2 regions of the Virgibacillus ihumii genome follow, and region 2 is predicted to be linked to the other one. Evidence: riboswitches for the same ligand, from Rfam matches in the RefSeq annotation. Region 2 holds a riboswitch; the other holds the start of a gene.
The links. A riboswitch is a leader RNA that binds a small molecule or an ion and turns the genes downstream of it on or off. The one in region 2 is predicted to bind lysine.
Positions count from the first base shown of each region.

Region 1: it holds a riboswitch for lysine, as region 2 does, so the genes downstream of both, HUX68_RS07085 (Na+/H+ antiporter NhaC family protein) here and dapA (4-hydroxy-tetrahydrodipicolinate synthase) in region 2, are expected to answer to the same signal.

Region 1 is NZ_CACVAN010000001.1:1,403,847-1,415,748, reverse strand. It holds gene HUX68_RS07110 (MFS transporter) at 1-4, shown strand, start outside; gene HUX68_RS07105 (sulfite exporter TauE/SafE family protein) at 189-1,004, shown strand; gene HUX68_RS07100 (bifunctional metallophosphatase/5'-nucleotidase) at 1,016-2,410, shown strand; gene HUX68_RS07095 (YunC family protein) at 2,497-2,799, shown strand; gene yunB (sporulation protein YunB) at 2,878-3,669, shown strand; lysine riboswitch at 3,717-3,894, shown strand; gene HUX68_RS07085 (Na+/H+ antiporter NhaC family protein) at 4,000-5,550, shown strand; gene HUX68_RS07080 (sodium-dependent transporter) at 5,760-7,292, shown strand; gene HUX68_RS07075 (methionine/alanine import family NSS transporter small subunit) at 7,293-7,391, shown strand; gene HUX68_RS07070 (M23 family metallopeptidase) at 7,520-8,464, opposite strand; gene HUX68_RS07065 (YhcN/YlaJ family sporulation lipoprotein) at 8,524-9,072, opposite strand; gene HUX68_RS07060 (YutD family protein) at 9,214-9,489, shown strand; gene HUX68_RS07055 (hypothetical protein) at 9,510-9,839, opposite strand; gene cpaB (Flp pilus assembly protein CpaB) at 10,254-11,045, shown strand; gene HUX68_RS07045 (CpaE/TadZ family protein) at 11,080-11,902, shown strand, end outside.
Region 2 is NZ_CACVAN010000001.1:3,273,252-3,285,153, reverse strand. It holds gene HUX68_RS16215 (CPBP family intramembrane glutamic endopeptidase) at 194-907, shown strand; gene HUX68_RS16210 (YdiK family protein) at 915-1,112, shown strand; gene HUX68_RS16205 (MDR family MFS transporter) at 1,125-2,531, opposite strand; gene moaC (cyclic pyranopterin monophosphate synthase MoaC) at 2,553-3,038, opposite strand; gene HUX68_RS16195 (ABC-F family ATP-binding cassette domain-containing protein) at 3,169-5,082, shown strand; lysine riboswitch at 5,205-5,383, shown strand; gene dapA (4-hydroxy-tetrahydrodipicolinate synthase) at 5,507-6,391, shown strand; gene HUX68_RS16185 (DUF3231 family protein) at 6,667-7,671, shown strand; gene tsaD (tRNA (adenosine(37)-N6)-threonylcarbamoyltransferase complex transferase subunit TsaD) at 8,178-9,188, opposite strand; gene rimI (ribosomal protein S18-alanine N-acetyltransferase) at 9,185-9,634, opposite strand; gene tsaB (tRNA (adenosine(37)-N6)-threonylcarbamoyltransferase complex dimerization subunit type 1 TsaB) at 9,627-10,328, opposite strand; gene tsaE (tRNA (adenosine(37)-N6)-threonylcarbamoyltransferase complex ATPase subunit type 1 TsaE) at 10,347-10,802, opposite strand; gene thiL (thiamine-phosphate kinase) at 10,954-11,902, opposite strand, start outside.

The sequences.
Region 1 (11,902 bases), 1.9 Mb from region 2:
TTAAGTAAATATGCTTTACACAGTGCCACATAAATAATGGATTTATGTGGCACTCCAATTGTATGGACGATTGCAGTTTTTTGCCCGATTCATGAAAATAAGAATGAGTCACTACAATTTAAAATCGTGCAATTCTCTTTCGATTAATGCTACTATAAGGGTAGAGACTTGGATTGGCAGGGATTGTATTGGTTTATATTTTATGTGTTGTAATAGCTGTCGCGGCGGCATTTGTTGGCAGCCTGATTGGGCTCGGTGGCGGGATTGTCCTTATTCCAAGCCTGTTATTTTTATATAAACATTCGGATGTGTTCTCGTGGGCAGAACCGCAGATGATTGTCGGAATTTCCCTTGTCACAATGGTTTTTACCGCTCTCTCATCAACAGTTTCTTATATGAGGCAGGGGAGGGTGGATTACAAAACGGGTCTTCTGTTTCTGATTGGATGTGTTCCGGCCGGTATTTTCGGGTCGTGGCTGAATCAATTTGTGGATACCGAACGATTTACTTTGTATTTTGGTATCCTGATGATTGCTTTATCCACGCTTTTTCTGATTAAACGGAAACGACCGGATATAGATTTAACCAATGCAGCTAAAGTCCGTACCTTCACAGTCGATAACCAGACGTACCATTATAAAATATCTGTATGGCAGGCGGTTGTCATTTCTGTTATTGTCGGGATTCTCTCGGGGCTATTTGGAATTGGCGGCGGGTCAATCATGGTACCGGCATTAATTTTACTTTTTGGTATTCCAGTTCATATCGCAACAGCAACATCGATGTTCATGATTTTTTTTATTGGCATTATCAGTGCCGGAACCCATATTTTCCTGGGGCATGTCATTTGGGAGTATGCGATTCTGTTTATCCCGGGGGCATTAATCGGTGGGGTAATCGGTGCGAAGGTTAACCAGCTCATCAAAGGAAATATATTGGAATGGGCGCTGCGATTCATACTTGTTATTATTGGAGCACGCTTAATTATTGAGGGAATTATGTAAGGAGCATTTTCATGCAGGAACAAATACATTTCTACTATACAAATGATTTACATAGCAATTTTGAAAATTGGTCGCGTGTCGTCGGGTATTTTAAAGCAGAGAAGGAACGCCGCACATCAGAAGGCAGTTCATGCTGGATGATCGATATTGGAGATCATGTGGACCGGGTTCACCCGATTGCGGAGGCATTTATGGGGAAAGCCAATGTACAGCTGCTGAATGATGCAGGCTACGACTTTGCGACCATCGGTAATAATGAAGGAATCACCCTGGCTCATGATGATTTGTACCATTTATATGATGACGCGGAATTTCAGGTGACATGCGCCAACCTGCACAGTATGACTGGCCACGAACCATTCTGGCAGAAGCCGACGATTAACATTCAGTCAGCAGGCGGGGTGAAAATCGGGATGATCGGGTTGACGGCACCGTTTAATGCGTTTTATGAATTATTGGACTGGCACATGTCACCCCCGTTTCAAACATTGGAAAAATATATTGCTGAACTAAAAAAAGAAACGGATGTAATCGTGCTATTGTCACATCTCGGAATCACGGAAGATCAAGAGATTGCTCGTCGTTTTGAAGATGTTGATCTGATTATTGGCGGCCATACACACCATTTGCTCCGGACAGGGGAGGTCATTAACAACACGCTGATAACTGCTGCAGGGAAGCATTGTGCGTTTATCGGAGAAGTGACGTTAACATGGGATTACGCCGCTAAATCCATTATAAAAAAAGAAGCTCATACAACTGATATTACCCATAAGGCAAAAGATCTGCAGACTGAACAAACATTGTATGACATGAGTGTTCGTGCCGATAAGCTCCTGGGGCATCCTGTCATTCATCTGGAGCAGCCTATTGAGGTAAAGTGGTTTCAGCAGACAGAAATGATGCAAAAACTGACCGACACCCTGAAATCATGGACCGAAGCGGACGTGGCTATGCTCAATGCGGGGCTGCTGCTGGATCAATTTCCGGCGGGTGATGTGACGTATAAGGATATTCATCACATTTGTCCCCATCCAATCAATCCTTGTACAGTGGAGCTGAATGGTGACGAACTAGTTGAAGTTGTTCGAGCCTCCTATACGAAGGAATTGACTGAACTGAAGCTGAAAGGATTCGGCTTTCGTGGTGAAGTGATTGGCAAGATGATATTTTCCGGGCTGGAAGTGGATACAGTTATCCGTAAAGACGGCCATGAATATGTGGAACAGGTAACCCGCAATGGCCGTCCGCTTGACCCGGATAAAACGTACAAGCTAGCGACTGCTGATACGTTCACATTTGGCCGTCTGCTTCCGGAAATAGCCAAGTCGGAAACGAAGCAGTTCTATTTGCCGGAATTTCTGCGTGATTTGCTTGCAGATACGTTGCGTACCCATTTTGGCTGATGCATCCATTACACAAATTATGGTGACAATATGCCTTTCGCCTGCATAGCCTATTATGTATAGCAGGAGGGAGGCATTTTTTCCGTATGATGACCGTTAATCCGTTAGAAGTGGATGGCATGTATTTTACGGCAATAACTGTAGAACTTCCGAAAACAAATTTACTGGTGATTTCCAATGAGGTCGGCTATATTATGTGTGGAGCACTGGATGTGGATGTTTTAAATGAAGTGCTTAAAGATAGAAACGTTATCGCCGGCCGTGCACTTGGTGTGAAGACAATTGATCAATTGCTCCATGCACCGCTTGAGAAAATTACCGATGCATCCAGAGAATACGGCTGGGAGCCGGGAATGATCGGCAAAGATGCATTGCTGAAAATTTCCTGACTGAATTCATTGCTGACAGCTGAAAAATAATTCTAACCCCCTGTAAACAAGCATACGTTGTTTTAGGGGGTTTTTTTAATGATGAAGCAGCCAATGGTATTCCGCAAAAAAAGAACACCACGGTCTCCACTTCGGACAAAGAATATAATCGTTATTACTATGATTTTATTTATCGCTGCCGTTTGGTTCAGCTTTTGGATTATTAATCAGGGTTTTAAACCTGTCCTGATGGATATAGCGATAATTAAAACGCAGGAGTTTGCAACTAGGGGAATCAACACGGCTGTTAAATTTGCAGAAAATTATGATTTCGATGATATATTTGAAACCACAACAGATAATGAGGGGCAAGTTACCACTCTTAGCTGGAAAACAAATGTAGTCAGTAAAATAAACAGAGTAACTACAGACCGAGTTGAAGAATTTTTTATGGCGATGAATGAAGGCAGGCAACCCCAATACGAGGAGTCATTGAATGAACCGATTGAATATGACGGCAATGCTGAAGACTTGCCAAGAAAAGATCCAACTGTTGTGGAAATCCCGCTTGGCCAGATAACAGGTAATGCGGCGCTTGCCAATCTGGGTCCGAAAATTCCGGTTAATTTGGATCTTGCCGGAAGTGTGCGAACGGATGTCGTCAGAGAGGTGGAACCATTTGGGATTAACAACTCATTGGTTACTATTTACATACTTGTCGAGGCTGATGTGCAGGTGGTCATTCCGTTTACATCGGAAGTAGAGGAAGTCAGTACGAAAATACCAATTGATTCAACCGTTATTATGGGACAGGTGCCGGAGTTTTATGGAGTTGATGGCAACAATCCATCCATATCAATTCCAAAAGACTCCTTGAAGAAAAATGAATAACTTGCTATACTATGTGAGGAAATTAAATAGGCATTACCTTATCAGATCGGTGAGGTAGAGGTGCAACTGGCATGAGTAATCAGTTTGAGTATGACATCGAAGACGATTGATGAAAGGGTCACTTGCCGAAGCATAATGGTGGTCAGACCTATTATTGCTGGTGTGTTTTTGAATAAAGGATACACTGTCATGTTGATACTACATGCATGGAGAACTACTGATCGAAATGGAGGATAACAGATACTGAAGCAATGGTAGGTTATTTTCTATCGTTGCTTTTTTGTGGTTTATAGATCAGTAAGTGCATTAACGAAAATGGAGGAAGCAACTATGGAGGGAACATTTTATTCAATTATTCCAGCACTGCTTATGCTTGTGCTCGTATTACTCACGAAGCGGGTTTTGCTGTCACTTGGTGCCGGAATCGTTGTGGGGGCATTATTTATTCATGATTTTGCCATTATTTATTCATTGACGGAAATATGGAATGTTTTTTATGGGATATTTGTTACAAGCGGCCAGTTGAATATCGGAAATTTTCAGCTGCTGGGATTCCTACTGTTACTCGGTATGTTGACTGCTTTTTTGACCGCATCCGGCGGGAGCAGGGCTTTTGGTGATTGGATGATTAAACGGGTGAAAACACGAACCAGTGCACAGGTGATGACGGGCGTTTTAGGATTAATTATATTTATCGATGATTATTTCAACAGTCTCGCTGTCGGGCAAATTGCACGGCCGCTGACAGACCGGCACAAAATATCACGGGCCAAGCTTGCGTACTTTATTGATTCCACTTCAGCACCGGTAACCGTTATTTCTCCCGTTTCCAGCTGGGGTGCCTATATTATCGGGATTATCGGCGGTTTACTTGCCGCAAATGAAATCACGGATCTTCAGCCATTGGAAACTTTTATTAAGATGATTCCAATGAATTTTTACGCACTTGCCGCATTGCTGCTAGTATTTATGGTTGCGTATTTTCGCATGGATATTGGTCCGATGCGAAAACACGAGGAACGGGCCGTTGAAGAAGGGTTGCTGCTTAATCCGGATTCGGAACAAGTGCCGGGTGACCTGGGCGATGCATTCGATCCGCACAGCAATGGAAAAATATACCATTTGCTTGTTCCTATTGGTGTTTTAATTGTTGCGACTGTTGCTGCAATGGTTGTTACCGGCATGATGACGAGTGGTACAGAAATTACGTTATTATCCATTTTTGCCAATACTAATGTAAATCTTTCGTTGTTTATTGGCGGACTTGCTTCCGTTCTGTCTGCGCTGGTATTCCATTGGCTGCAGACAAAACCGAAACCGGGACTTTGGAAAATAAGCATTGAAGGAATTAAGACAATGATGCCGGCAATCTACATTCTATTACTGGCGTGGATGATCGGATCAATTATGGGGACGTTGGAGACTGGTGAATATTTATCACGTATTGTTAATGATGCATCCATCAGCCCGTCTCTGCTTCCATTTTTATTTTTTACCATTGCAGGCATAATGGCATTGGCAACTGGAACATCCTGGGGGACATTTGGCATTATGCTTCCGATAGCGGCAGAGGTTGCCTCGATAACCGATATGACCATGCTGCTGCCGTCACTAGCGGCGGTATTGGCCGGATCTGTATTCGGTGACCATTGTACACCGATTTCTGATACGACAATCCTGTCATCAACTGGTGCAGGATCGAATCATATTGACCATGTGCTCACACAGCTGCCGTATGCAATTATTGCAGCCATTTCCGCAGCTGTCGGCTATCTCGTAATTGGTTTTACCGGTTTGGTGTCAATTGCTCTGCTTGCTTCATTAATTATTATTATTGCAGCAGGTCTATTTATCCATTTTATGGAAACAACAAAACAGTAGATGAAGCAAAAGACTCTTTTGTCCCCAGTGGCGAAAGGGTTCTTTTATATCGCGCAATGCTGAAAATTGCCTTTATTTTTTGACATAGGAGGAAAGTACCGTTATAATACAAACATAAATATCTGAAAAAAATAAAGATTACTAACATTCCTTGTTACAATCAGACATACATTGGATTGTAATAAAGGAAAAAAGGGGGAAGTCCAACAATGGAAAATCGTTCACAATGGGGTTCGAGAGCAGGTTTTGTTTTGGCTGCAGCCGGTTCTGCGGTAGGTCTGGGGAATATATGGCGTTTTCCTGCAGTAGCGTATGAAAATGGTGGCGGGGCATTTTTTATCCCGTACCTGATAGCGTTATTAACAGCCGGTATTCCAATTTTGATAATGGAATTTACCATGGGGCACAAATATCGTGGTTCCGCACCGCTGACGTACAATCGGATGGGCGGCAAGAAAGTGGAATGGATTGGCTGGTGGGCTGTATTAGTCGCCTTTGTCATTTCAACGTATTATTCGGTTATTATTGCCTGGGCAATATCGTATTCCATATTTTCCATCAATCTGAGCTGGGGAGATGATACCGAAACATTTTTATTCAATGATTATTTAAATCTTGCAGATCCCGGTCAAGTTGGAGGATTTGTTCCAGGAGTATTAATTCCACTGATCATAGTTTGGATAGTTGTTCTTGGAATCTTATTTAAAGGTGTTAAAAAAGGTATTGAAATCGCTAACAGAATTTTTATACCTGCATTAGTAATTATCTTTCTTATTATTGTTATCAGGGCGGTTACATTGCCTGGCGCGGTACAAGGGCTGAATGCATTTTTTGAACCCAACTTCAGCCAAATCTGGGATCCAAGCGTCTGGGTTGCCGCATATGGGCAAATTTTCTTCAGTATGTCAATTGCATTCGCAATCATGATCACATATTCCAGTTATTTACCGAGAAAAACGGATCTAACAAACAATGCATTTATTGTCGGGTTCGGTAACTCAAGTTTCGAATTGCTTTGCGGTATCGGCGTATTTGGAGTATTGGGATTCATGGCATCACAACAGGGGGTTGCCGTCGATGAAGTTGTTGCAGGTGGTGTCGGACTGGCATTTGTAGTATTTCCGGCCATCATTAACGAATTCCCTGCATTAAATGAACTGTTTGGATTTTTGTTTTTCATTTCACTGGTGCTTGCCGGTTTAACATCATTAATGTCGATTACCGAAACATATGTGGCTGGTTTGGTTGACAAATTTAAAATTTCACGCAACAAAGCTGTACTGTTCGGTGGTGGGACAGCGGCAATTATCTCCTTGCTTTTTGCAACACGGGGTGGACTGAACTTCCTTGATGCGGCTGATTATTTTATTAATCAGTTTGGCGTGGCAATGCTCGGTCTGGTTGAGGTAATCCTGATTGCATGGTTCTTGCGTAAACTGGGAACGTTTAAAGAACATGCAAATGAAATATCAGATATACGAATTCGCGCATGGTGGAACGTCAGCTTAACCTTCATTACCCCGATAGTTTTGGGCTACACCATGTTCCAGCTGTTCCGGGATAACTTGTTGAAACTCTTTGATACACCGACAGGAAATTATGGTGGTTATTCTGATGCCTTTATCTTATATGGGGGTTGGTTTGTCGCAGGCGGTGCGCTTGTGATAGGTATTCTGCTTGCGCTTTCCAAATGGAAGTCATCGGGAAAAGCTAACAAAAAGAAAACTGGGGAGGCTAACTAAATGAGTGCTTCAGCTATCGTTGTTATGGTCCTTGGTATGGTAATCATTTGGGGAGGACTGGCAGCAAGTATTACAAACGCAGTTAAAAAATCAAAATAAATAAAAGCAGAGCCTTTACCAATGGGTAGAGGCTCTTTTTTGCTATAGTCAGCGGGACAAACGGGAGAGATTCATCCGAAAAGGGAGAAAGGCTGCACCAAAAAACAGAAGACGGCCACACTCACCCCTCAATCTTTCGCCATTCGCTCCCATTTCCTCAAATAAGGATATGGATCAAATGAAAATTCGCTGTATCCGTTATCTTTGTACATGCCGTAATGCAGGTGCGGCGGGAATTTTCCGGAAGTTCCGGGAGGGCCGTAGCCGGTGGAACCGACCTTTCCAAGTACATCGCCAGGTTTAACAACCTGCCCGACTTCAATATCATCACTGTACCCGCTCATATGCCCGTAATAGTGATAAATATTATTAATATCACGGATGCCAATACGCCAGCCTCCATACAGATTCCAGCCCATCATCTCAATCACGCCGTAAGTGGTTGATTTAACCGGCGTTCCGTAATCGGCAAAAATATCGGTGCCTTCATGAATCCGTAGTCCCCCAAAACCGCGGCGGTCTCCCCATGTGCTGTTGTAGCTGTAATTATATTCGGTGGCAACAGGGAAATCCCGATCCTCCAGTTTAATTTTCCCAAATTTACGGAAAACCTTTGCTGTATTCATGATTGTCTGGACAGTCAGATCACGATGATAATAATTCCAAAGCGCAATTTTCACCTCATCCTTTGCCGGACCATACTCCATAATTATGTTTGCCATTGTATAGAGCACATCTTCGGGATTATTTGGATTTGCTTTATGGTCCCCGTTACCATCCTTGCCTCGTCCTTGAAAAAACTGAATAAAGCTCTCTGCCTTGATTCGTGAACTGTTTCCAATGCCAAACCAGATCTCAGACGGTATGGATATCGATACAAGCTGTTCTTCATCATCGCTTTTTTTACTGTTACGTTCATACTGGTCGATTGCGGCAATATAATACCATGGCAGTTGTGTTACTGCCTGGGTTTTTTTATAAAGAGCCATACGTTCATCGTACAAATCTTTTTCTTTTGCATGAACTTGCTGCACTTGGAAAATAAGTGCTAAAAACAAGAAGCACACCATCATCTTTTTTAAGTTGCTCATGCAGTGATTTCCACCTCCTTACCCGGAGCTTGTTCCGTTTTTTAATTTCCTTGCGGTGATTTCTTCATCTCACGAATAATACTGTCAATGGTGTTATCATAACTGTTGTCCTGAATACTCGAATTGTGCAGACTTTGAATATCATCCATTAATGTTTCATTTCCGGATACATATACATGAAAGTAACCTGGAACGGCAGATACTGCAGTTTTTTTAGCAATGTCCGCTGCTTCTTCGGCATTTAATGCACTATTCTTTGCGTATGCAATTAAAACTTCCTGATCGGTGACAAGTGTTGCGACCTCCTCAAATCCATCGTTCCGCAATATAATTCTTGTGATCATGTTTGCCATTTTTGTACGGTCTATGTTTACGGAATGGTTCTGTTCACTATTATTGTTTAATTGCTCTTTCGTGTACCTGACATAGCCAAGTTTATTTTCCTGTGCAGGATTATCAGGTGTATTTTCATTGGATGGATCCAATTCTTCAACAATCTGGTCATGCTCCTCTGCCGTATTTTCTGTATTTTCGCATCCCGCGAGAACTGCACACATCATTATGAAAGAAAGCAATATCATCCTCGTCATGGTTATCAGCCTCCATAAATATTCTATGGCTTTAGTTTGTAGAAATAAGAAAAATTCATACAAAGTAATTCATGATTTGCTGGTTGCAACGACTTTAAAATGTGATAAACTAAAGACAGTTTTATGAGAGGTGACGCACAATTGATTGAAATCCAAGGAAAAACATATGAAATCATCGAGAATGTTAAAGATGGATTCCAGGAAGACCGTCTTAATGAACGGTATTCGGACATCCTTTCAAAATACGACTTCATTGTTGGCGATTGGGGTTATGAACAGCTCCGGTTAAAAGGATTTTACGATGACCAGAACTCAAAAGCCGTATTTGATACAAAAATCAGCACACTGGATGATTACCTTTATGAGTATTGCAACTTTGGTTGCGCTTATTTCATTTTGAAAAAAATCGACAAATAAGAGCAGCAGTTCATCCGGAACTACTGCTCTTCATCGTATAAATCGTCCGAAACGTTCACACCGTCGTCTAAATCATCCACATCATCGGTCGCATCGCCGGACTCATCATGCAGCGGGTGGCTCCCCGGGGTCTTTCTGGGCAGTTCATCATGCTGGTCTTTATCCGGATAAACAAAGGCACTTTGACGCCGCTGTCCTTCAGTCCAAGGAGTCGTTTTACTGTAAGGCGGCTCATCGGCATTAATAGAGGACCCGACCGGACCTTCAGGAAACTCTTCAGGAACCAGATTCTCTCGGACATTTTTAACATTTGAAAAATCACGATATTCTTTCTTGCTGCCTTTTGCCATTTTAATCATCCTTTCTCTCTGTATATCTTTTGATAAAAACAAAACCAGAAAACCTGCCAATTTCCTCCAAAATTCAATGGTCCCTTTCTCCCAACAAATATCTTGAATTCGAGATAAATGTCATAACTTACAAAATAATTAAAAATAAGTCTAAATGACTACTTAAAATTGAAATATCCGACAAAAGTGTAAAATCATGGATATTATATAGTTCTTTTTAACTGTTTTCAGGCTAATTTGTTACAAAGGTTTGACGATTTTTATGCGGGGGTATAGGAAGAACCAACCAACTATTTCTTTTTACCCACTGTAACGGAATTGACATATTTCATTTTTGTGTGATGATGTAGTATAGAAAAACCTTAAGTAAGCTGTATTTATGTCTTATTTAATGAAGGGAAAGAGGGTCAATGAATGCTTGAATCGAAAAGGAAGGCAATAATATTTTTTCTCATTGCACTAGTATTGGCATTGATATCGGGTTTTCTGGTATTGAAGAAAGTTCAAGCCTTGAATACTAACCTAGGAACAATTGTGACGATTTATGTTGCAAAAGATGATATTTCATCGAGATCTGTGATTACGCCAGAAGATATCACAACAGATGAGATACCTAAAAAATATCTTCGTGAGGAACATATTACAAACATTGATACATTAGTTGGGAAAGTTGCAGTAGTTCCACTGTCTCCAGGTGATATAATTACTAAAAATATTTTAAAGCAAGCTTCAACAGTTACTGCGGCAGATAATAGGTTAATTACACTGATAAAATCTGAGAAAGTTTTTTTTGATGATGAGTTAATTGCACTCGATCGAGTTGATATCATCGTTTCCCATAGTTTTGAAGAAGAGCCTGTAACTGAAGTTTTCATGAAAGATGTTAAAGTGGCAAGAGTAGCTAAAAATAAAAGTGGGGAATTTCAAGGAGTACAATTGGAAGTACCATTTGAAAAAGTTCCTGAATTGATACATATGCAGAATTATGCTGACAGTTTAAGAATCGTTAAATCAAGTGTTGGTCAGGTACAAGAGCAACAGTCAAATGAAGGTCAAACTTCGGAATCTGAAGGCGAAGAACAAAAAGAGGAATCTGGCACTGAGAAAACAACTGATAAGCAGGAAAAATCGTCTAACGATAAAGAAAAGAAAAAAGAGCAGAAAAAGGATTCCAAAAAAGACGAAAAAAAAAGTGATAAGAAATAAAAGAAGCACATAGCTATGCAGGTGGAGGACACAAATGAGCAAAGTTAATGACATTTACGTTTTAGGGAATAACGAAGAATTAATTGCTTCGTTAAATGAGCAAATTAATGAATCTTTTCAATTGCATTTTGTTACAGCAACAGATTTAACCAAATATAATGCACAATTAATTATTATTGTGAATCAAGGTAAGTCAGCTGTTGATGATGCACAAATTGTTTTGGCGGAAAATCCAAGCGCATCTATTATCTGTTTGAATTATCAAGAGGATTTTGAGTTGCTAAGGGGACTCATTAGATTGGGAGTTTCCGAGTTTTTTGTGTTACCAGGGGAAGAACTTATCTTTATGGAGCGCCTGGATGCGATGTCGAGGGAAGCCGGCAGCCTGGAGGAGAAAACAGCGGACAGTTTTAAACGGGGCGGTGGTAAGGTATTTGCGTTTTACAGCGGCAGCGGCGGTACTGGTAAATCATTATTAAGTACAACATTTGCTCAAACGCTGAAACTTGAATCGACTGCAAAAGTACTATTCATCGATTTAAATTTGCAATATGGCGGTGCTGAAACTTTTCTGGGAATTGAAAGTAACCGATCCATAATTGATTTATTGCCGGTAATAAACGAAATTGGCGAGCATCATATAAGAAATGTATCCGAAAAAGAAGAACATTCCGATTTAAATGTATTAGTTGGTCCAAGAGATGCTGAACTGGCCGAGAAAATTAATGACGTATTTGTACTAAAGCTTTTAAGAGCGGCAAAACGAAGCTATGATTTTATAGTAGTTGATTTGCCGGGTTGGATGGATGAAAGAACATTTACAGTGTTGGAAGAAGCGCATCGAATTTATTATGTAA
Region 2 (11,902 bases):
TCTATTATAACGCGCAGATAAATTATGATAAAATATTTATCAGAGTTTTTCCTTGCAGATTAAATAAGTCTTATCGTAAGCGGAGCTGGGATTTTTACCATAAATCGCTGATGACAGACCCAGTTTTTCTAATATCCGGAAGACGGACTGCATAAACATATAGCAACCTATGAAGTAAAGGGAGTCGTATATTTTGACGAAACGATACTGGTACGTGATTTTAACATATATTTTGATGCAATTTTCCGGGATACTGTTCATCCCGCTCATGTATGTCGCTTTTCCGCTCAGCGAGCAGGAAGCGCTTGTCAGCTGGACCATAATCAGCTTTATAGTTGGACTTGCCATTATTTTATTACTGATGAAACCGGACATGAAAATGCCCCAAAGCAGGGATGCTTCATCACCCGGAATGATGACCGTATGGATTCTGGCTGGTCTCTTTATGGCATATCTGGCACAGGGAATTGCGGCAATGATTGAAACATATGCATTCGGAATCCAGCCTGGTTCAGAAAATACGGAAACGATTATGGACATTGCCAGGGCTGCACCAATATTCATGGTTATCCCGGCATTAATCGCCCCGATTATGGAGGAAATTATTTTCCGGAAAATCATATTTGGAGCATTTTATAAACGGACAAACTTTGTTATTGCTGCATTATTATCCTCGCTCATTTTTGGGATCATACATGGAGAGCCTGAACATATTCTGATTTATGCATCCATGGGATTTGTTTTTGCTTTTCTGTATGTGCAGACAAAGCGGATTATTGTACCGATAATAGTACACATACTGCTGAACTCCATTTCCGTTACGGTTCAGTTTCTTCTTGACCCGGAACAGCTTGAAAACATGATGAAGCAATATGAGCAGATGCAAATGATTTTAATTGGAGGTTAGCTTTTTTATGAAGACTACACCAAAAATGATGTTTTTCGTTTATTTTGTGATGGGTCTTTTGTTTACATTTGTAGCCATCCGAAGTTCCGGCGACACTGTCTGGAATGTCACGACAATCATTCTGGCAGTCGCAGCAACACTGAACTTCGGTGTTAGTCTGCGAATGTTACTGATCCACTTTAAATTAAAGAAAAAAAATAAGTAAGAGCAGCGCCTATTATGCACTGCTCTTTTTTAATTCATTTACCCCTTTCATGACAAACGACACCGGAACCATCACCAATATAAATGTTCCTGCAATCAGAAAAGCCTCGTTCAAGGCCTGCAGTGTCGCCTGCTGCCTGGTGATGTCCAGGGAAAACAACTGCGCCTGCCTGACTTCATAATAGATGGAGAAAAAGACTATTCCGAACGATGAAAATATCTGCCGGATAACATTATTCATTGCTGAACCTTGAGCGACCTTGGGATCGGGAATGGCATTCATCCCAGCTGTTGTTGCCGGCATATTGCTCATTCCGAGTCCGGCACTGCGCAGACAGTTTAAAACCAGGATTATCCAGAATGACGTGGATAATGTGTTGAAACCGAGTGATAATGTAAATCCGCCCAAAATTACCAGACCAGCCGGCACAACGTATTTGGGACCTTTTTTATCCAGCAGTTTCCCCCCAAGCGACATCGATACCCCGCTTAACAGTGCGGCAGGCAAAAATAACAGTCCGGTCTGAATTTCGCTTAAGCCGTATACCTCCTGAATCAACAGCGGAAGTAGAAAAATACCGGAGAACAGCCCGATTGATGCCGTAGCAGTAACCGCGATGGATACAGAATACGTCGGAATACGGAAGATGGACAAATCCAATAACGGCTGCTTCTGCTTCCCTTCATATTTGACAAATATAACAATCAAAATGGCCCCGGCAGCAAACAAACCAATGCTGGTCGGCGACAACAGGAGATCCAATGTTGATCCGCGACCCAGCGCATACAATATGGAAGCAATGCCGGTTGTAATTAGCAGAAAGCCGACAAGATCAAACTTCAGATTGCGGTTTGTTTCAGTCGGTGATAAAAACTTGATAGACATAATAATCCCCGTAATGGCGAACGGAATATTAACCAAAAAGAGAAATGGCCATGGCAAATAACCAATTACCACACCGCCGATAGTCGGCCCGATAGCCGGGGCAACCATTGCTGCCACGCCGTAAATCCCCACTGCAAGGCCTCGCTCATTTTTCGGAAATGCATTAAAAATCAGTGCCATCGCAATCGGCATCATCAGTCCGCCAGCAATTCCCTGAATTGCCCGCGAAATAATGACCATCGCAAGATTCGACGACAGTGCACCGGAAATGGATCCGATCATGAAAATAATCAGTCCGATAATATAAATTTTCTTTTTTCCGAACCGGTCGCCCAAATAACCGGTTAATGGCATTGTCGTTCCCATCGCAACCATAAAGATGGTCAGAATCCAGCTGATTGCTACAGCATCTGCATCGAAAATATCCATCAATGTCGGCAACGTTGGATTCAGCATACTATTGTTTAAAATAACGGTGAACGTACCAAACAAAACGGACATGACAACGAGCCATTTATGATCCAGTTTTTTCATAGTGGTTCCTCCATCACATACTTAGTTCTCTTTATAGTAATCTCCGGATTTTCCGCCCTGTTTGGAAAGCAGATAGGTTTGCCCGATGACCATGCCTTTATCAAGTGCCTTGCACATATCATAAATCGTCAGAGCAGTTGCCGAAGCAGCTGTCAGTGCCTCCATTTCCACCCCGGTGCTCCCTTTTGTTTTAACGAAAGCCTCAATTTTAAGCTCATACCTGTTATCTTCCACGTTCCAGTTAAACGAAATGTCAATGCCTTTTAACTGGAGCGGATGGCACATCGGAATCCAGTCCGAAGTATTTTTGGCAGCCATTATTCCTGCTACCTGTGCAACAGCCAGCACATCCCCTTTTTGTATATCATTGGAATTAATTTTTTCATATATTTCCTTTGTGACAATGATGCTTGAGGCAGCAACAGCGGTCCGTTCTGTTTCACCCTTTTCACTGATATCGACCATTTTAGCCCTGCCTTGTTTATTGAAATGTGTAAACTCTGCCATACGATCACTCCATAATAGTAGCTTTTTAAACCATCTTATCAGAAACAGCAGACGAGTTATATTTTTAAACCCGATTATATTGCCCCTCGTATTCAATGTACGGTACACTTGTGATGAACGAGGTGACATAATGATTATCATGCAGTTAAACGATATATCGAAATCTTTCGGAGCGGAGACCATACTATCCAATATAAAACTCGAAATCAAAGAAAAGGACCGGATTGCCATTGTCGGCCGGAATGGTTCCGGAAAGTCGACCTTGCTGAAAATTATGGCGGATGAACTTTCACATGATGAAGGTGAAATTTTTAAACCAAAAGGACTTACGACAGGCTATTTATCCCAGCATACCAGTCTCGAATCAGGTCAATCCATTTGGGAGGAAATGGCCGAAGTGTTTCATCACCTGAAAGAGCAGGAGAAGGCACTGCGGAACATGGAAAAAAGGATGGAGAATGTTGCCGCCTATACGGATGAACAATATGAACAGCTGCTGCTGGATTATGACAAATTGCAGCAGACGTTTGATTCTGATGGCGGTTACCGTTACGAAGCAGATATTAAAGCCGTACTGACCGGGCTTCATTTTCACGAATATGATTACAATACACCAATTACAGAATTGAGCGGCGGACAGAAAACCAGGCTTGCGCTTGGGAAGCTGCTGTTAAAAAAGCCTGACTTGCTGATTCTGGACGAACCGACAAACCACCTGGATATTGATACACTGACATGGTTAGAAAACTATCTAGCGGGTTACCCCGGTGCTGTCGCAATCGTTTCGCACGACCGGTATTTCCTTGATAAGACAGCATCGATTGTTTATGAAATTTCCCGGCATAAAGCCAAAAAATATATTGGCAGCTACAGCAAATTTCTGGAGCAAAAAGCAGCTGACTTTGAAAAAGAGATGAAAGAATACGAGAAACAGCAAACTGAAATAAAAAAAATGGAAGATTTTATCCAGAAAAATATTGTCCGGGCATCTACAACCAAGCGTGCACAAAGCAGGCGAAAACAGCTGGAGAAAATGGAAAAACTCGATAAGCCAAAAGGCGATGAATCATCCGCATCGTTTTCCTTTCAAGTCAGTAGGCGCAGCGGGAATGATGTGTTGAAAATTGACCATTTGGGATTCCGTTATGACAAAGATCGGGTTTTTTCCGATGTTACGTTCCATGTCAATCGAGGCGAACGAATCGCCCTGGTTGGTCCAAACGGAGTCGGAAAAACAACCCTGCTTAAAGCGATCCTGGGAACACTTGAACCTTCAGCAGGCACGATTCAAATCGGCACCAATGTGGAAATCGGCTATTACGACCAGGAACAACAGACATTATCATCCAATAAAACGATCCTGCATGAACTTTGGGACGAGCATCCGATGGTTGATGAAAAAGATATCCGCACTGTTCTGGGCAACTTTTTATTCAGCGGTGATGACGTCCTAAAAAATATCCCGGCCTTAAGCGGTGGTGAAAAAGCACGGCTATCACTGGCCAAGTTAATGATGCAAAAGGCAAATCTTCTCGTCTTGGATGAACCAACCAACCACCTGGACATTGATAGTAAGGAAGTACTTGAAGCTGCGCTGATGGATTTCCCCGGGACGATTATCTTTGTTTCCCATGACCGTTATTTCATCAATAAAATCACCGATCAGGTTGTGGAAATGCAGCAGGATGGATCCACGGTTTATTTAGGCGATTATGACTATTATGTTGAGAAGAAGCAGGAAGAACAGGAACTAACGCGACTTCGCGAGGAAGAAATGCTTATTCATAAGCAGGATGATCGGAAGGCAAACATTAAAGAGGAAAAAGCCATCCGCAGTGAGGAGCGGAAACGAAAACGGCAGATCGCTAGCCTGGAAAATGCTATTGAAAAGCTGGAAGGCGAATTGGCAGAAGTGGAACAAAAAATGACCGAACCCGAAAATTTTCAGGACCATGAAAAAGCAATGGAACTGACCAAACAATCCGGTGAACTGAAGCAGGAAATTGAACAGTTAATGGAAGAATGGACTGCCTTGCAGGAATAATCAGTATTTACAAAGCTTTGTCAGGAACCATTTTTCCGACTGGGGGCTTTTTGTCTTGTAACGCGGCAGGTTATCTGTTATAGTAAGTTTAATAAAATAATTTCTTACCTCAATATTATTGAAGTGAGGATAGAGGATGCAAAGACCATCAGTACACAATAAGAGGATGATGAGGTCCGGGGATGATTGTGGAAAGGGGAATTTGCCGAAGCTGAAAGTAACTCATATTCTTGAAGCTGGGACTGTATTGAATAAATGCAGGACTGTCATGTAGGAGACTATGTGGTGGGCTATCATGCGCGGAAACACTTTTTCATACTATTTGTTTCTACTGCAGCAGCGATGCCCTCGTTGTTGCTTTTTTGCGTTTACATTTAGGCCCTGACCATCTTTCATTTAAAAATTATGAGAAGGATGTGAAGTGATGAATTTTGGCCAAGTTTTAACAGCAATGGTTACCCCATTTGATCAAAATGGAGAGGTTGATTTTAACGCGGCAAGATCATTAGTCAATTATTTAATTACTAACGGTTCAGATGGATTAGTTGTAGCCGGTACTACTGGAGAAAGTCCAACATTAACGACAGAGGAAAAGCTGGACTTATTCAGATGTGTTGTGGAAGCTGCAGATGGAAGAATTCCGATTATTGCCGGAACCGGATCCAATAATACAAAAGCTTCCATAAACTTAACAAAGCAGGTGGAACAAATAGGTGTTGATGGTATTATGCTTGTAACACCGTACTATAATAAACCATCGCAGGAAGGGCTGTTTCAGCACTTTAAGGCAATAGCAGATGCCGCATCTTTACCTGTTATGCTTTATAACATACCGGGACGAAGTGTTGTCAATATGTCTGTTGAGACGATTGTTCGTCTATCAGCGATTGACAATATCGTTTCGATAAAAGAAGCTGGCGGTAACTTGGATGCCATGGCAGAAATTATCAGTCAAACCCCCAATGATTTTACATTGTACAGTGGTGATGATGGATTCGCCTTGCCGGTTCTTTCGATTGGCGGTGCCGGCGTTATTTCCGTTTCGTCGCATATTATCGGCAATGAAATACAACGAATGGTTCAAAACTTTAACAACGGAAATGTTCAGGAGGCGGCTGCCATCCACCGAACTTTGCTTCCGGTTATGAAGGCTTTATTTGCTCAGCCGAGTCCTTCGCCGGTGAAAGAAGCATTAAACATGAAAGGAATCCATGTCGGGGACGTTCGGCTGCCGATGATTCCGTTAAATGATGCTGAAAAACATGAACTGCGGCGGATTCTACAATACAATATAGATAAAGCGAGTTAATTCGTCATGACATTAGAAAAACTTCGGCATTCGCATTGTCTTTTAGCGAGTGCCGAAGTTTTTCTTATAAGGTCTACCATAATTTATATTTTATGACGTTAGAACAAAGCAAACCACGGCAGAAAGTTAATTTTTTCCCGCCTTGGTTTTTTATATGTTGGCGTTACCCTCCAGTGTGTGTCTGATTTTATTGTCGGGGACTGATAAACTCAATGAATAAATTATTCTGCGGGGTGGACACTATACATAACTATTTTTCTGGAGGAATCGTATTCATGGCCAACAAATCTGTTGTTAAACTGACATCTGCCGAGATATCACAGATCTGGGCATCATATCAAAATGACACGGCATCCATCTGTATTCTTAAATATTTTTTAAAAACGTGCGAAGACCCTGATACAAGTGAGATTTTGGATTATGCTTTAAAATTATCCCAGGAACATGTCGTGAAAATGACGGCTATATTCGACGGGGAAAGTTACCCGGTTCCAGCCGGTTTTTCAGAAAACCACGATTTAAATATAGAAGCACCAAGACTTTTTTCCGACCAGTATTTACTCCATTTCATGTTTCAGATGTCCCAAATATCACTTAATTCGTACAGTGTTGCTAAGTCATTAGCGGTTAGAGCTGATGTTGATACATATTTTGATGAATGTCTGAAAGAAGCTATGAAATTAAACACAATGGCAAAACAGACTTTATTTTCAAAAGGACTCTTTATCCGCTCTCCTTACATCCCTTATCCAGAGAAAATTGATTACGTTAAAAAGCAATCCTTCCTGACGGGATGGTTCGGTGAGAGACGGCCGCTCCTGTCATTGGAAATCGCAAACCTGTTTGGTAATTTTCAGCGTAATGCTTTGGGTATTGCTACATTGGTGGGATTCAGTCAAATTGCAGAAACTAAAAAGGTGGGGCAATTTTTTACACGAGGAAAAGAAATTGCTGAAAAACACAATGAAATATTCGGATCCATTTTGCGTGAAAATAACTTGCCTGTGTCAATGTCTTCTGATACATTTGTGACCGAATCCAAGGTTTCCCCGTTTTCTGACAAGATGATGTTGTTTATCGTGACTGCTTTAATTGGTCTGGGGGTTGGCTATTACGGAACAAGTATTTCCACTACGCTCAGACGTGATCTAACAGTACATTATGACCGGCTAATCCATGAAATCCTGAAATTTTCCGAAGATGGGGCTAACCTGCTTATTGATCATGGATGGATGGAGGAACCTCCCCGGGCTAGTGACCGGAACGAACTGACAAACTAGTGAACAAATCACCACTCAGCTTTGCTTGAAATAGGAGCTTCTCACTTCCACGAAGAAAACAACTTTTCATCCCCATGATCTAAAGCCAATTCATCTTCCATCCTATTCATTGGGCTAGACCTTTCACATTCCTTTGGGATGAAGACTTCATGGCTGCGTTCATTAAGGTGAAAATAAAGCTGATCGAAAGGGTTATTTTGGCAAATAACCCTTTGTAATATCAAGACACGATGATCAAGAACTATTCAGCACTGAGGGCAATTTTGATTAACACCTTTTAGCATTCCACTTCCCCGTTTTCTTTGGCAGCAAGAAAATAGAGTTATTCAGATAATCCACAGACATATACACAAGCAAAAGGCTTTTTCACCCTTCTCCCAAAAAGTTATACACAATATCCACAGTTATCCACCGAGTTATTCACAATTTTTGTCCACACGCGAAATATATTTTCAGATTGGCTTCGCATAAAATATCCACTGCCCTGTGGATAATAAGTGGGGATATCATTTTAAAATAAGGGACGGGTTTGCATTTAAATCCCAGCCGGATCTTTTACCATGTTGATACGCAATAAAACCTGCTGCACCAATCATTGCAGCATTATCTGTACACAACTTTAATGGCGGAATCAAAAGCGGAATTTCCGTATCAGCAAATTTCCTGTCAAGTTCGGTACGAAGCCCATTATTGGCTGCCACACCCCCAGCCACAATCACCTGTTTTACATCATATTTTTTAGCAGCCTCAACCGCTTTTGTGCTTAGTACATCAGTAACGCTTGCCTGAAAGCTGGCAGCAATGTCCTGCTTCTTCAATTTTTCACCACGTTGCTTTGCATTGTGAATTGTGTTAATAACGGACGATTTTAACCCGCTGAAACTGAAATCAAAGCTGCCTTCCTCAAGCCATGCACGTGGAAAATTAATATTTTCTTCTCCGCCTGCAGCCAGTTTATCCACATGCGGTCCGCCCGGGTACGGTAAATCAAGCATCCTTGCTACTTTATCATATGCCTCGCCTGCTGCGTCATCACGTGTCTCGCCAATTACTTCAAAGTGTCCATGCTCCTTCATAAGGACAAGCTCCGTATGGCCGCCGGATACGATCAGCGCCATCAGTGGAAACTCAAATTCCCGTTCAAGTCGGTTGGCATAAATATGACCGGCAATATGGTGAACGCCGACTAACGGTTTTTGTTTGGCAAAGGCAAGTGCTTTCGCTGCATTCACACCAATCAACAATGCCCCGACCAGGCCGGGCCCCTCAGTAACTGCAATCGCATCAATGTCATCCCATGTCAATCGCGATTCCGCAAATGCCTCTTCCAGTACAATCGTTATTTGTTCCACATGGTGGCGGGAAGCAATTTCCGGGACAACACCGCCAAATCGTTTATGACTGTCAATTTGTGATGCCACCACATTGGAAATAATCTCCCTGCCGTTTTTGACGATGGCAACCGCTGTTTCGTCACAGCTCGTTTCAATTGCAAGTATTAACGTGTCTTTCTTCATGATAAATTCACCCACATTACAATAGCGTCTTCCTGATTATCGGTATAATAATTTTTTCGGATGCCGCCGGGGACAAGTCCGAATTTCCGGTACATCCGCTGGGCGGCAACATTCGATTCACGCACTTCCAATGACAGCCGTTTTGCCCCCATTAAAACAGCCTGTTCCATTGTATAATAAAATAATTGTTGCCCAAATTTTTGCCCGCGATATGCCGGAGCAATCGCAATATTGGTAATCTGGGCATCATCAATTACCAGCCACATCCCGGCATAACCGACAATTTTCCCGTCTGCTTCGACAACATAATAGTGCGCATAATGGTTATTGGCAACTTCCTGCAAAAAAATATCCTTCGGCCACGGGGCTGCATAAGAAGCCGTCTCCACCTGCATAACCTCCTGTGTATCTGATAGCTTCATCTCACGAATAATCAGCTCACCCATTTTGCTGCTTTCCTTTCTGTGACTTCAGCCAATTGGCTTCCGCTTCAGCCAGTCTGATGTAATTTGGCACCAATGTATGGGTTTCGTCAGGCTGTTTATTCATACCGGCAAACGCTAAATGTGCCGGGTTCGGTAAATGTGCCGAGCCATCCGGGATGATTGCGTGTCCGCCAAGGTATTGTTCAATTGTCTTCCGGTGCAGGCTTATATCCTGACTCAGGAACATGATGTTTTCTTGTGGAAGGGTCCGCAGCCATTCCTCCATCAATATATTTTGCTCTTCTATAACCTGGACAATTTTGTTGGTTTGCCATTGGTATAGCCCGGTGTAGACCAATCCGCGACGGGCATCAAAGAATGGACAGATATATGAATTGAAAAAACGCCCTTGATAGGCAAGTGCTTCCAGACTTGATACACCAACCACCGGAATGTTCAATGCCCAGGCCATTGATTTAGCTGTTGTCAGCCCAATCCGCACACCCGTATACGAACCCGGACCTTTGGCTGCAACAATTCGGTCCAGCTGATCTGGTGTCATATTCACGTCCCGCATCAGTTGATCAATTGCAGGCATCAGACGCACCGAGTGATTTTTTTTTATATTCGTTACAGCTTCACCCAGCAACTCGCCATCCTTAAGTAACGCAATGCCTAATATTTGATTTGATGTGTCTATGGCTAGTACATTCATTCGTTTGACTCCTTACGTTTAACTCGTTATTTCGGCAGTAATGCTTTCATAATGTAAACCTTTCGGGAAAAATTCCAGACGTCTTGTATGATCATCAAGATGCGTCAGTTTAATATCCAACCGTTTTGCTGGTAAAAATTCATCAATGAAACGAGCCCATTCCACCACGGAAATTCCCTCGCCATGAAAATATTCCTCAAAACCGATATTTTCATCGGAATCTTCCAAGCGATATACATCCATATGATAGAAAGGAAGTTCCCCTTCATACTCCTTTATAATCGTATATGTAGGGCTGTTGACATTCCGCTTTACGCCGAGTCCTGTGGCAATCCCCTGCGCAAATGCGGTCTTCCCCGCACCAAGGTCGCCTTCCAAGGTAATCACATCACCCGGCTTAAGCAGTAATGCCAGACGCTCTCCTGCCCGCTTGGTTTCAGCAGCCGAATGTGTATCAAATTGATGCAAACTCATCTTCTCACCTGCTTTTAAATACTTAGTTGTTATTTTTTACTAAAGAAAAGCTTACGAAAGCGTTTTATGCTTTCTTAGAAGCTCTTATGAGCGTCAGTATAAGCCTTTAGGTGACAACCATAATTGAACTATGCAGATGGAAAATTATTTCCTAATCTGCCAAATGTGTATAACCCTTTTTCTCCAAAGGTTTTCTCTGATTATTCCGGTCAATGATAAAAACGCTGTGCTGATCAGGTCCCTTGCTTTGTTCAACAAAACCAACTTGAGTCAATGGCGTATCCGTATTGCGGGCAATATCTGATAACCTTTCCCAATCACGTTGCGATACGGTGCCAACCAGTTCAAAGTCCTCTCCGCCAAACAGTTTCCATTCATACTGCTGTTTCCTGGAAAACTGCCCGAATGACGAACTGGTAGGAATCTGTTCCTCATAAAGGACAATATCCACCTTTGAAGCCTCCGCGATCTCAGCTGATTCATTGGCAATTCCATCGCTTATATCATTTAAAGCTACTCTTTTCAGGTTTGATAACCCGACAGAAAAGTCGACCCTCGGAAGTGGTTTACGGTGCCTGTCATAAAAATACGATTCATTTTCATACAATCCGGGATTTGTCAGCATATGAAGCCCGGCACGGGAGTCACCAAGATAACCAGTAGCAAAGACGATATCTTGTTCTTCGGAAGTACTCCGAAATCTGGCCTGATTCGTATTTGCATAGCCAATTACCGTAACCGAAACAGATAAAACAGGGCCCGATACAGTATCCCCGCCAATCAAATCCATATGATGCCGGGCAGCCATCGCTTTCATGCCCTTATATACCTCATCCAGTTCATCGGAAGACCATGTCGTGGGAATGATCATCGAAACCAGATAAAACGCAGGTGTTGCTCCCATAGCCGCCAGATCACTCACATTCGCTGCAACCGAACGAAACCCGATGTGAAACGGTGCCATCGTGGACCGTGCAAAATGAACATCCTCTACGAACGTATCGACGGCTGTTATGACATCTTTATATGGCTGACGAAAAACTGCCGCATCATCCCCGATTCCCTTAACGATTGACGGCTGTTTATACGTATGCTGCTTT